2 linked regions of the Peribacillus simplex NBRC 15720 = DSM 1321 genome follow. The protein of the gene in region 1 interacts with the protein of each later gene in a pairwise test. Links are inferred from orthologs where the notes say so. Each region holds a gene or a part of one and is shown on either strand. Other genes may lie near its edges.

The links.
Region 2: the proteins of topA (region 1) and BS1321_RS13630 interact in binary tests that used the Escherichia coli proteins (3 or more experiments, as listed by UniProt). The link is inferred for Peribacillus simplex NBRC 15720 = DSM 1321 from one-to-one orthologs.

What each region holds. Positions count from the first base shown.
Region 1 is NZ_CP017704.1:944,005-950,497, reverse strand. Bases 1,473-4,358 are described here. They hold topA (type I DNA topoisomerase), read left to right. Parts: upstream 1,473-1,820; coding sequence 1,821-3,896; downstream 3,897-4,358. Other genes in these bases: trmFO (FADH(2)-oxidizing methylenetetrahydrofolate--tRNA-(uracil(54)-C(5))-methyltransferase TrmFO), read left to right, coding at 4,324-4,358; dprA (DNA-processing protein DprA), read left to right, coding at 1,473-1,557. Also shown: sucD (succinate--CoA ligase subunit alpha), read left to right, coding at 1-572; more of dprA, read left to right, coding at 691-1,472; more of trmFO, read left to right, coding at 4,359-5,631; tyrosine recombinase XerC, read left to right, coding at 5,691-6,493. UniProt on the Escherichia coli protein: Releases the supercoiling and torsional tension of DNA, which is introduced during the DNA replication and transcription, by transiently cleaving and rejoining one strand of the DNA duplex.
Region 2 is NZ_CP017704.1:2,857,061-2,863,215, reverse strand. Bases 3,226-6,042 are described here. They hold BS1321_RS13630 (YigZ family protein), read left to right. Parts: upstream 3,226-4,224; coding sequence 4,225-4,860; downstream 4,861-6,042. Other genes in these bases: BS1321_RS13625 (LCP family protein), read left to right, coding at 5,039-6,042; BS1321_RS13635 (sensor histidine kinase), read right to left, coding at 3,226-3,607. Outside these bases: BS1321_RS13650 (ATP-dependent helicase ComFA), read right to left, coding at 1-576; BS1321_RS13645 (DegV family protein), read right to left, coding at 700-1,542; BS1321_RS13640 (response regulator), read right to left, coding at 1,734-2,417; more of BS1321_RS13635, read right to left, coding at 2,465-3,225; more of BS1321_RS13625, read left to right, coding at 6,043-6,061.

The sequences.
Region 1 (6,493 bases):
ACATGGAAGGCAAAAAAACTCGCTTGATCGGACCGAACTGCCCAGGTGTCATTACTCCTGAAGAGTGTAAGATTGGTATCATGCCAGGGTATATCCACAAAAAAGGCCATGTAGGTGTAGTTTCCCGTTCTGGAACTTTAACGTATGAGGCCGTTCACCAATTATCACAAGCTGGAATTGGGCAATCTTCGGCTGTCGGTATCGGTGGGGATCCCGTAAACGGAACGGATTTCATTGATGTTTTGAAAGCGTTCAATGACGATCCGGAAACACATGCGGTGATCATGATCGGGGAAATCGGCGGAACGGCAGAAGAAGAAGCAGCAATCTGGGTGAAGGAAAATATGACTAAGCCAGTTGTTGGTTTCATTGGTGGCCGTACAGCACCTGCCGGTAAACGCATGGGACATGCTGGTGCCATTATCTCAGGAGGAAAAGGGACTGCTGACGAGAAAATCCGCGTTATGAACGAATGTGGAATTAAAGTTGCCGAAACTCCGTCCGTAATGGGTGAAACGTTGATATCCGTCTTGAAAGAAAAAGAAATTTACGAACCTTGTAAAACACATTGATTTAAGCTGGGCCGACCTTTATTTGGGTCGGTCTTTATTTCCCTCCAATTTCCTCGGGAGAGACCAATACATCACTATCAACCTACCTTTAAAAATATCCGATTAGGAGCGTTTCCAATTGAATACAAAAGAAAGATTAATCCATCTCCATCATTGCCGCGGAGCAGGATGGAAAACAATCCAAACAATCATGTCCAAAGACCCGTCATTATCTTCCCTATTCACGACGAATTACGTTGAATGGGCAAAAATACTCCCTATCCCTTCAAATAAGCTTTCCCTCTTTTACAAAGATTTACATTCACTCAATACCATCGATAAACTTAAAAAATACGAAGATACCCAAATCCATTGTTTGACGATATTCGATGATGAATATCCTTTTTTGATGAAGCAAATATTCGATCCTCCGTGGGTTCTTTATTTAAGAGGTGATAAGAAGCTTTTAACAAGGAAGAATACGCTAGGTGTTGTTGGAACACGTAAGCCAACCTCGTATGGTCTGGAGGCTTTAAAAACGATTCTATTACCGCTTGTAAAGAAAAAGTTCGTAATCATAAGCGGAGTGGCGGCTGGAATCGATGCAGAATCACATAAGATCGCATTAAAGGAAGGCGGAGATACGATTGGGGTTTTAGGTGGGGGGCTTCTGCAAATATATCCGAAATCCAATGTTACCCTTGCTGAGGAAATCATCAATAAAGGCCTGCTTATATCTGAGACGCCACCGGAAATGAGGGCGGAACCTTGGATGTTTCCGCTTAGGAATCGAATCATCAGTGGATTATCACAGGGAGTATTCGTGGTCGAGGCAAAAGAAAGAAGCGGTTCCCTTATTACGGCACAAGCTGCTTTGGAACACGGCAGGGAGGTATTTGCGCTTCCTGGTAATGTTACGAGCCCTGAATCACAGGGGACCAATCAATTGATTCAGGATGGTGCCAAACTTGTTTTAAGTTCCAGACAGATCGAAGAAGAGTTTTGAACAATATAATATAGAAGATAGACGGAGAATCAAACGGGAAATTAGAAAAAAAGCGCTTTTTTAGAAGGATGGGTTGAATTATTAGACAAAAGGGTTGAAAATATTGTAAAACTGTTATAAGTTTTGCAAATGGCACCTCTTGTCAAAAACCCATAAATAAATGAATCAGCATGCTTTGAAAAGTAAAGAGGTGTTGACAAATGATTTTTGAATGATTAATAATAGTGAAGATTTATATTACCTCTTTGAGGAGGATTTATTGGATGTCAGAATACTTAGTGATTGTGGAATCGCCCGCAAAGGCGAAAACAATAGAACGTTACTTGGGAAAAAAATATAAAGTAAAGGCTTCCATGGGGCATGTACGCGATTTGCCTAAAAGTCAAATGGGTGTCGATGTTGAACATGAATATGAACCTAAATATATAACTATCCGCGGCAAAGGCCCGGTTTTAAAAGAATTGAAAACCGCTGCAAAAAAAGCGAAAAAAATCTATCTCGCGGCTGACCCCGACAGGGAAGGGGAAGCCATTGCCTGGCATTTGGCTCACAGTCTTGATGTTGACGTTAACTCAGATTGCCGCGTGGTATTCAACGAGATCACGAAAGAGGCCATCAAAGAATCATTTAAATCGCCGAGGCCAATAAATATGAAATTGGTTGATGCCCAGCAGGCAAGAAGGGTCTTGGATCGTTTGGTCGGATACAATATAAGCCCGCTTTTGTGGAAAAAGGTGAAAAAAGGCTTAAGCGCGGGACGGGTCCAATCGGTTGCTGTGCGGATGATCATTGACCGGGAGAAGGAGATCAAAGATTTTATCCCGGAAGAGTATTGGACAATCAAGGCTGATTTTGTAAAAGGAAAAGAACAGTTTGAAGGTTCCTTCTTCAGCCTTGGCGGCGAGAAGAAGGAATTAAATACCGAAGAGGACGTCAAAAAAGTGCTCGCTTCTTTAAATGGCGGCGAATTTACGATAGGAACTGTGGCTAAAAAGGAAAGAAGGCGCAATCCAGCTGCACCTTTTACAACTTCTTCCCTGCAACAAGAAGCGGCACGTAAATTGAATTTCCGTGCAAAGAAAACCATGATGCTTGCTCAGCAGCTTTATGAAGGAATCGAGCTTGGCAAGGAAGGTACAGTCGGGTTAATCACTTATATGAGAACCGATTCGACACGGATTTCCGATGTTGCGAAAGAGGAAGTTCATACCTTCATTCAAAATAATTATGGTAAAGATTATGTTCAGGTTGAACAACGCAAGGAGAAAAAACAAACCAATGCCCAGGATGCCCATGAAGCAGTCAGGCCAACCAGCACATTACGTGAACCGGGTGTAGTCAAGGAGTTCTTATCCAGAGATCAATTCCGTCTTTATAAATTGATTTGGGAACGATTCGTTTCTAGTCAAATGTCTTCGGCGGTCATGGATACGATGAGCATCGACCTGCATAACGAGGATGTCATCTTCAGGGCAAATGGTTCAAAAATTAAGTTTCCAGGTTTCATGAAGGTATATGTTGAAGGGTCCGATGACTCGGTGGAAGAAAAGGAAAATGCACTTCCGGATGTGAAAAAAGGAGATCAATTCTTTTCAAAAGATATCGAGCCGAAGCAGCATTTTACACAGCCTCCGCCCCGATATACTGAAGCCCGTCTTGTCAAAACCCTAGAGGAACTGGGAATAGGCCGTCCTTCTACATATGCTCCTACCTTGGATACGATTCAAAAACGGGGCTATGTTACCTTGGATAATAAACGGTTCATCCCGACAGAGCTTGGTGAAATCGTTCTTGAATTGATACGCGAATTCTTCCCGGATATTCTTGATGCAGAGTTCACTGCCAAGATGGAACAGGAATTCGACAGCGTCGAGGAAGGCAGTATCGAATGGATAAAGGTCATAGATGAATTTTATAAAGAATTTGCAGTTCATTTGGCTAAAGCCGAAGTCGAGATGGAGAAAATTGAAATCAAAGATGAACCTGCAGGTGAAGATTGCGTGGAATGCGGACATGGGATGGTCTTTAAGATGGGACGTTATGGAAAGTTCATGGCATGCAGTAATTTCCCGGATTGCCGTAACACAAAACCAATTGTTAAAGAAATCGGTGTCAAATGTCCAAAATGTAAAGAAGGAAACATCATTGAAAGGAAAAGTAAAAAACGCCGCATATTTTACGGGTGTGATACCTACCCTGGATGTGACTTCATATCTTGGGATAAACCGCTGCCGCGTAGTTGTCCAAAATGTGAAGGTACACTTGTTGAGAAAAAACTCAAAAAAGGCGTCCAGGTCCAGTGCATGGATTGTGATTTCAAAGAAATGCCCCAAGCATAGAAAAGAACGTGAAATCGTTTGCTTTCCCTGTGAACAATCGAAAAACCCAACATATAAATTGACTCGGCATCTGCCGAGTTTCTTTATGTTCAGGAAAGTATGATATCATGATACTATATGGATTTACTTCCAAGAAGAAAATGGATAAAGCTTGAAACTTTTTTATTTAGGCCATGTGATGTAAAATTCAGTGGACAAGTACATTCTTTTAAAGATATAATTCCTAATTGCGTCCTTTACCCTTTTTAGAAAAGATGGAATGCAGGAAGAATGCCGGCTTTGTGGCATATGCTTTAAAATTATCGTTAGCAGGAATGAGTATTTCGGTTATAAATACATAGATATCGTTAAAAATGAAACTTTTATGAAAGCAGTTTTAATGATAAATGATCCTGTCTTATCATATCTATACATGGAGGTTCGAAAAATGAAAGAAACAAAAGTAAGTGTAATCGGTGCTGGGCTTGCTGGAAGTGAAGCGGCGTGGCAGTTAGCTAAAAGAGGAATTAAAGTCGATCTATATGAAATGCGTCCTGTAAAACAAACGCCAGCCCATCATACCGATAAATTCGCTGAACTTGTTTGTTCCAATTCACTTCGGGCAAATACTTTAACAAATGCAGTTGGTGTATTAAAAGAAGAAATGCGTATACTGGATTCGGTCATCATGTCCGCAGCAGATGCTTGTGCTGTACCGGCTGGGGGTGCTTTAGCTGTTGATCGTCATGAATTTGCCGGTCTTGTTACGGAAAGGGTCAAAAATCATCCAAATGTGACGGTCATTAATGAAGAAGTGACGGAAATTCCGGAAGGTCCTACCGTCATTGCAACCGGTCCGCTTACAAGTCAGTCACTATCTGACAGCTTAAAGCAAATCATGGATGAAGAATACTTGTACTTCTATGATGCTGCCGCACCAATTCTTGAAAAAGACAGCATCAACATGGATAAAGTATATTTGAAATCCCGTTATGATAAAGGGGAAGCAGCTTATTTGAACTGTCCGATGACGGAAGAAGAGTTTGACCGCTTTTATGAAGCTTTGATTGCTGCTGAGACAGTCCCACTTAAAGAATTCGAAAAAGAAATCTTTTTTGAAGGCTGCATGCCGATTGAAGTGATGGCATCACGTGGGAAGAAAACGATGTTATTTGGTCCATTGAAGCCTGTTGGCTTAGAAGATCCAAAAACGGGAAAACGTCCTTTTGCTGTAGTTCAATTGCGACAAGATGATGCGGCAGGAACACTCTACAATATTGTTGGTTTTCAGACACATTTGAAATGGGGGCCGCAAAAAGAAGTATTGCAGCTCATACCTGGTTTGGAAAATGCCGAAATTGTCCGTTATGGAGTTATGCATCGAAACACGTTCATAAACTCACCTAATGTTTTGAAGCCTACGTACCAATTCAAGAATCGGGATGATTTATTCTTTGCCGGTCAGATGACTGGAGTCGAAGGGTATGTAGAATCGGCTGCATCAGGACTGGTTGCAGGTATCAATGCTGCAAGAATCGTCCAAGGATTGGAGCCTATCATTTTCCCTGCGGAGACGACGATGGGCAGCATGGCAAGGTACATAACGTCGACGAATGGAAAGAGCTTCCAGCCGATGAATGCCAACTTTGGGTTGCTTCCAGACCTTGAAGTGAGAATCAAATCCAAAAAAGAGCGGAACGAAACGCATGCTAAACGCGCTTTGGACACAATTCAGAACTTTGTGAAAAATTTGTAAAATATTTGCCTGCTGTTTTAAAGTATGATACTATTTATTAGCCTTTGCGAGGTGTTTCCATGATTAATCAAAAAAAGGCATTATCATCCTTCATTGAATATTTACAAATTGAAAAAAATAGTTCACATTACACCATTGAAAATTATAAACGTGATATTCACGAATTTTTTCTGTTCCTTAATGAACAGGGCATTGAGAATATCACGTCCGTTGAATATTTTGATGTCCGGTTGTATTTAACGAATTTATATGAGAAAAAACTTTCTAAGCGCACTGTAGCAAGAAAAACTTCTTGCTTGCGGAGCCTTTATAAATTTTTACTACGTGAAGGTGATGTGAAGGATAATCCTTTTTCTCTTGCTTCTTTACCTAAAAAGGATCAAAGACTGCCACGTTTTCTTTATGAGAAGGAAATGAATCAGTTGTTTTCTTCTTTAAAGAAAGATTCACCGATAGGAATAAGAAACAGTGCCTTACTGGAATTATTGTATGCTACAGGCATTCGCGTAAGTGAATGTTGTGAGATTAAATTGCAGGATATCGATCTTTCCTTAGGTACGGTACTGGTCCATGGAAAAGGAAAAAAAGATCGCTACGTTCCGGTTGGTAGATATGCACAGGAAGCGATAGATTTATACATACGTACAGCCAGGATGGAATTGACTTCGTCTGACGCCAAGGCGCATGTTTATTTATTTGTTAATTTTCGTGGAGACCCTCTGACACCTAGGGGAGTTCGCTATATATTGAATGAATTGATTAAAAAGTCAGCCGCAGATGGAAGTCTTCATCCCCATATGTTAAGGCATTCGTTTGCTACACACCTATTGAATAATGGGGCGGACATTCGCACGGTTCAGGA
Region 2 (6,155 bases), 1.9 Mb from region 1 along the record:
CTCAGGAAAAGCTTTTTTTAACCTCGGGGAGAGTTCGAGAACCACATCGGTCCGCGGTGTTGCCAAACAAATCCGTTTCCCGGCATGCAAAGCTGCCTCAATCGCTGGAAATAGGACCTCCGTCTTCCCTGCCCCGCATACAGCCCAGACCAGAAATTCATCTTTTCCTTTTACGGCTTCAACGACACAGTCGGAGGCATTTTGTTGACCTGCCGATAAAGTGCCTGCCCACCTCATCACATTGTCAGGAATCGTAAACTGAATGCTGGGACCGGTCCACCTATAAAGCTTTGCACATTCACTGACCCGTCCCATCATGATGCATGAGCGGCAGTAAGTGCAATCTTGATTGCAAATCTTGCACGGGAATGTATAAAACAAAGTTTGTTCTTTGTTACCGCAGCGTACACAGTGATAACTGCCATTTCCAGATTGCACGCCGCAAGTTTCCGAGACATACCCATTCTTGAGGTGCTCTGCGAGGAGTTCTTGGGAGAAGGGGATTTCGAAGCCCAAAAGATGTTTGCCGGTGAGATGGTTCTGAAGTTCCGGGGAATAAGGGGGGGAAATGCTCATTTTTTCCAAACTGCCACCTCCATTTCTTGATAAATTAGACTCCTCCTTATCATTCGCTTTTTACTCCTGAATTCCTTTTTGCTCCATAAAAAAATGCCTTTCACTTATGAAAGGCGTCACAACTTAAATTTTATACCAGCCCATCCCCATTGAGCCTTCGCCCAGATGCGTTCCGATTACTGGACCGAAGTAGCTGATGTCGAATTCGACATTTGGGAACCGAGCTTCAAGTTCGGCTTTCCAGTCTTTAGCTTCACTTTCCCGTTTTGCATGAATAATGACGGCTTTATATTTCTCGCCGCTCGCCGCGTCTTCTCCAAGTATATCGGCAATCCGTTTCATCGCTTTTTTTCTAGTACGGATTTTTTCGAATGGGACGATGACTTTATCAACAAAATGGAGGACCGGCTTCACTTGAAGCAGACTGCCAATCAATGCTTGAGCACTGCTTAAGCGGCCGCCGCGCTGCAGATGGGATAGGTCATCTGCCATGAAGTATGCCCTGACCGATGGTTTCATTTCTTCGAGCCTGGCCATGATTTCTTCTGCACCTTTACCATCAAGGGCCATCTTTGCCGCCTCGATCACGTAAAACCCCTGTACCATGCAGCTGATTTCCGAATCAAAGGCATGAACCCTAATTCCCTCGACCATTTCACCTGCAGATACCGCTCCTTGATACGTTCCGCTGATGCCGCTCGATAAATGAATTGAAATAACATCATCATATTCGTTTTGCAGCTCCTCGAACTTCTCGACAAACTTCCCGATTGGAGGCTGTGAAGTGGTCGGCAATTTCTCCTGCCTCTTTACTTCCTCATAAAACTCATCCGCAGTAATATCAACTTCCTCCCGATAAGCTTCATTGGAAAAAATGACATTAAGCGGCATCATATGTATATGTAAACGATCACGTATTTCCTTGGGTATATATGCAGTGCTATCTGTTACGACTGCGGTTTTCATAATAGTACCATCCTTATAAAAATTTACTCTGTATCATATTCACCATTCTATCTGAAAATACCTTTATTTGCATTACATTACCAAAAATATGAAACCATATATTTGAATAGAGTCATCCTTCCAACAAAAAAAATCCAGCCCTTCAGCACGCATTGCGGAATCTGAAGAGCCGGACTTATCAAACGCTTTAATTACTTCACTTCTACCCAGCCGTTTTTAATAGCTAGGACAACCGCTTGTGTACGGTCATTCACATTCATCTTCTGAAGAATGTTACTCACATGGTTCTTGACTGTTTTTTCACTGATATATAGAGTTTCGCCGATGGCACGGTTACTTTTCCCGTCCGCTAAAAGTTGAAGCACTTCACATTCGCGTCGGGTCAATAGGTGAAGCGGCCTCCTGATTTCTATTGTATGTACGGAATCACGATCAGCACCCTCTTCAGCTGCTAAGCGGCGATATTCTTTAACTAAATTATGGGTCACCTTCGGATGAAGGTATGAGCCACCTTCAGCAACTACACGCACAGCATCAATCAACGCATCTGCGTCCATTTCTTTCAACAGATAACCTTGTGCACCTGTTTTCAATGCGTGCTGCACGTAGTTTTCATCATCATGAATGGAAAGGATGATCACTTTTGTTTCAGGGAAACGGTTCACGAGCATTTTTGTTGCTTCGATCCCATTCATATTCGGCATGTTGATATCCATGATAACAACATCGGGTTTATGTGTTTCAACGAGATCCATAGCTTCGCTTCCGTCATCACCCTCGGCAACAACATCAAAGGATGATTCAAAATCTAATATGCGCTTTACGCCTTCACGGAAAAGCTGATGGTCATCGATAATGATGATACTAGTCTTCAACGGCTTCTTCCTCCTAGTTTCTATTTAATATGTCTAATCTCTATAATTTATAAATGGTAGGGAATTTGTATAAATACCAAAGTGCCTGCCCCCGGTTGTGAATCGATCGTCATTTCACCTTCCAGCAGCTCGACTCTTTCTCTCATTCCTACCAAGCCAAATGAACCTTCTTTTTGAATCGAAGAGTCAAACCCCTTTCCATCATCTTTGACGACGACGGTCACCATCTCCTTGGAAATGGACAGTTTAACTTGAACCTGTTTTGGATCCGCATGCTTCAATGAATTTTGTACGGCCTCTTGAACCAGCCTGAATAAAGCGACCTCCATATCGGAAGGAAGCCTTTTGACCTGTCCAAGGTTGACGAAATTCAGATTCACGCCATTATTATAGTCTTCGGTCGTTTGCAGGTACTTTCTGAGGGTAGGAACAAGGCCTAAGTCATCAAGTGCCATAGGTCTTAGGTCATAGATGATTCTGCGCACTTCATATAAAGCATTCCTTACCATGACCTTTAAACTGCGGATTTCCACTAACGCTTCATCAGGACCTCTCTCCCGTTGCACTCGTTCTATCAAATCTGAGCGCATCATGACGTTTGCCAGCATTTGCGCCGGACCATCATGAATTTCCCGTGAGAGCTTTTTACGTTCCTGCTCCTGGGCTTCGATTATTTTCAGGCCGAAGTCCTGTTTGCGTTTCGCTTCTTGAAGGGCTTCCCCCACAAATTTAAGATCCTGTGTCAAATAATTCTGAACTACCGATATTTGCGAGACAAGATGCACTGCTTTATCGATCGTCTGTTGTAAACCCCTTAACCTTAACTCAAGCTCATCCCGGCGATTGCGGAGCTCTTTCTCCAATTGCCGGTTAATTTGTAAATCGACTTGCAGCTTATGTGCCCTTTCATAAGCATCGCGCACCTGTTCTTCAGAAAAATGGTTGAAGTGCATACTGACTTCTGAAAGCCTCTTTCGAGCAAACCTGGCTTTTGAATCCAGTGCATCGCTGTCGGTTATCACAATGGCAACCCTAATTTTTACATCATCAAGCTCTTTTGTTAATGATTCGAAATCCTTTCGGCATTGTTCGCCGATATCAAAGACTTCATCCTTACTTTCACTAACAGTGCTCACCATTGTTTCTAAGATCTTGTCCAATGCTTTAGCATCAACCTTTTTTATGGACATTAAGATCCCTCCACTTAAATCAAAAGACTTAAACAATTTATTGTCTTAAAGACTATGTATATGGGGAAAAATTCTTTTCCCTTTTCATGAATGGTTAAATTTCAGGTAACTTTTGTATGAAGTAACCTTCATGAACATATTGTACCAAAAAAAGATTAAAAATACGTTAATTCCCTTTTATGATTTCCATAAAATGTACATATTTACTATACATCTCATATTCCCGGCCATTAAGTCTGCCTATTAAAGGCAGAAAGCCATTTCTATTATCCTAATACAAAATATCCTTTTCAATCAAATGGGATATTCCTCTCCATTGATTATCATATGAAACAGATGCATTTATTAAATGGCAAAATCCTTGAAATGAGAGGACACGTTAAGGTAAAACCAGGATAATGGCACAGAACTCATGTTTTTCCTACAATGTTATTCTTTTAAGCATATATGACCAGCTAATAACAATAACAGGCAATGAAATTAATTATAACACGTACAGCTTTATCTTATATTAAAGTTTCTTTACACATGCGGTATGTAAATGAATCGTCATTGCCACTTTTTCCGCAAAGCCTTATAATAAATCAACTAATAGGAAGTACGAAGGTGGAATAGTAATGCTCACTCAATATTTAACGGTGGCAGGCCGCGGCGAACATGAAATCGTCATTGAAAAATCCCGTTTTATTTCCCACATCGCCCGGGTCGAAACCGAAGATGCCGCACAGGCCTTTATCCAGGAAATCAAAAAAAAGCACAAAGATGCTACACATAATTGTTCAGCCTATATGATCGGGGAACAAAACCAAATCCAAAAAGCCCTCGACGATGGAGAACCGAGCGGAACGGCAGGCGTCCCTATCCTAGAAGTGCTTAAGAAAAAGGAACTGAAAGACACCGCTGTTGTGGTCACACGGTATTTTGGCGGCATCAAACTTGGTGCTGGCGGTCTCATTCGCGCTTACAGCAAAGCGACTTCAGAAGGAATAAATACCACTGGTGTGGTCATCAGAAAACTAATGCGGGTCATTTCGACAACTGTCGACTATACCTGGCTTGGAAAATTGGAAAACGAATTGCGATCTTCCATTTATCAAATAAAGGAAATTCAGTACCTGGATCAGGTCAATATCCTTGTATATGTTGAGGAAACACAAAAAGAGACATATACCGCTTGGATTACAGAGCTGACAAATGGTCAAGGCCACATCACTGAGGAAGAAATGCTTTATTTGGAAGAGGAATTCGCCTGATATACTCCTGCATATTTTTCCTTTTTTATGCTGTAATATAATTGAAAAGAAATATTTATTTTACGAAATTATTAAATCATTGTAAAATTAGGTGTAATATATGACGAAATATAAACTGCAGGATTCGAAAAATAGCGATATATGTCTGATGTTCGCTATTTAAAAGGAGAATAAAAAGATGTCTACTACTAGGCGTGTTTATAAAATTAAAAAAACAAAGAAAAAAAGGCGAAAGAGGCTTTGGTTATTGCTTGTTCCCCTGCTGGTACTTGGTCTGGGAGCTTCTACGTATGCAGCAACCCTGTATATGAAAGCCCAGAATGTATTCAATGATTCCTATGACCCTGTGGAAGCATCAGCAAAGCGAGGTGCAGCGATCGACCCGCTCGAAGATAATTTCTCGATCCTTTTCATAGGAATCGATGATAGTAAGGACCGTGACTTAAAAGGAAATTCCCGTTCGGATGCTTTAATGCTGGCCACATTCAATAAAGATCAAAAATCTATAAAACTATTAAGCATTCCACGTGATTCATATGTGTACGTGCCAGCCAAAGGCGTAACCACGAAAATCAACGCGGCCCATGCAGCCGGCGGACCAAAAGCGACAATGGATACCGTAGAGGAGTTACTCGATGTCCCCGTCGATTATTATGTTCGCATGAACTTTAATGCTTTCATAGATGTCGTAGATTCATTGGATGGTATCGAAGTCGACGTCCCTTATGAAATGTATGAAATCGATTCACATGACAAAAAGAATGCCATCCATCTCGAAGAAGGATTACAAACCGTTAATGGTGAAGAAGCATTAGCGTTTGCACGGACACGTAAAAAGGACAGTGATATCCAACGTGGTGAGCGGCAGCAGGAAGTCCTAAAAGCCATCATTGCCAAAGCAACCTCTGCTGGATCACTGACGAAATATACAGACGTAATGGAAGCTGTCGGTGACAATATGACAACGAACCTTAAATTCTCACAAATGAAAGGTTTCATAAAATATGTAACTACCGATAAAGGCCTCAATCTTGAAACCATCAAACTTGAAGGTCAGGATTCTACCATTAACGGAACCTATTATTACCAGCTGAATGAAACATCATTAGCGAACACTAAGCTGTTACTTCAATCCCACTTGAACCTGGGATCAGATGAAAGCAATCAAACTGAATCAGTTCAATCACAAATACAAGAATAAAGTGAACCCCCCACTCATCATGAGTGGGGGGTTCCTTTTTTGGTGCATTCTGCCCCATATAGTTATCTTATATGAAACCACATGCTGCGCAGAT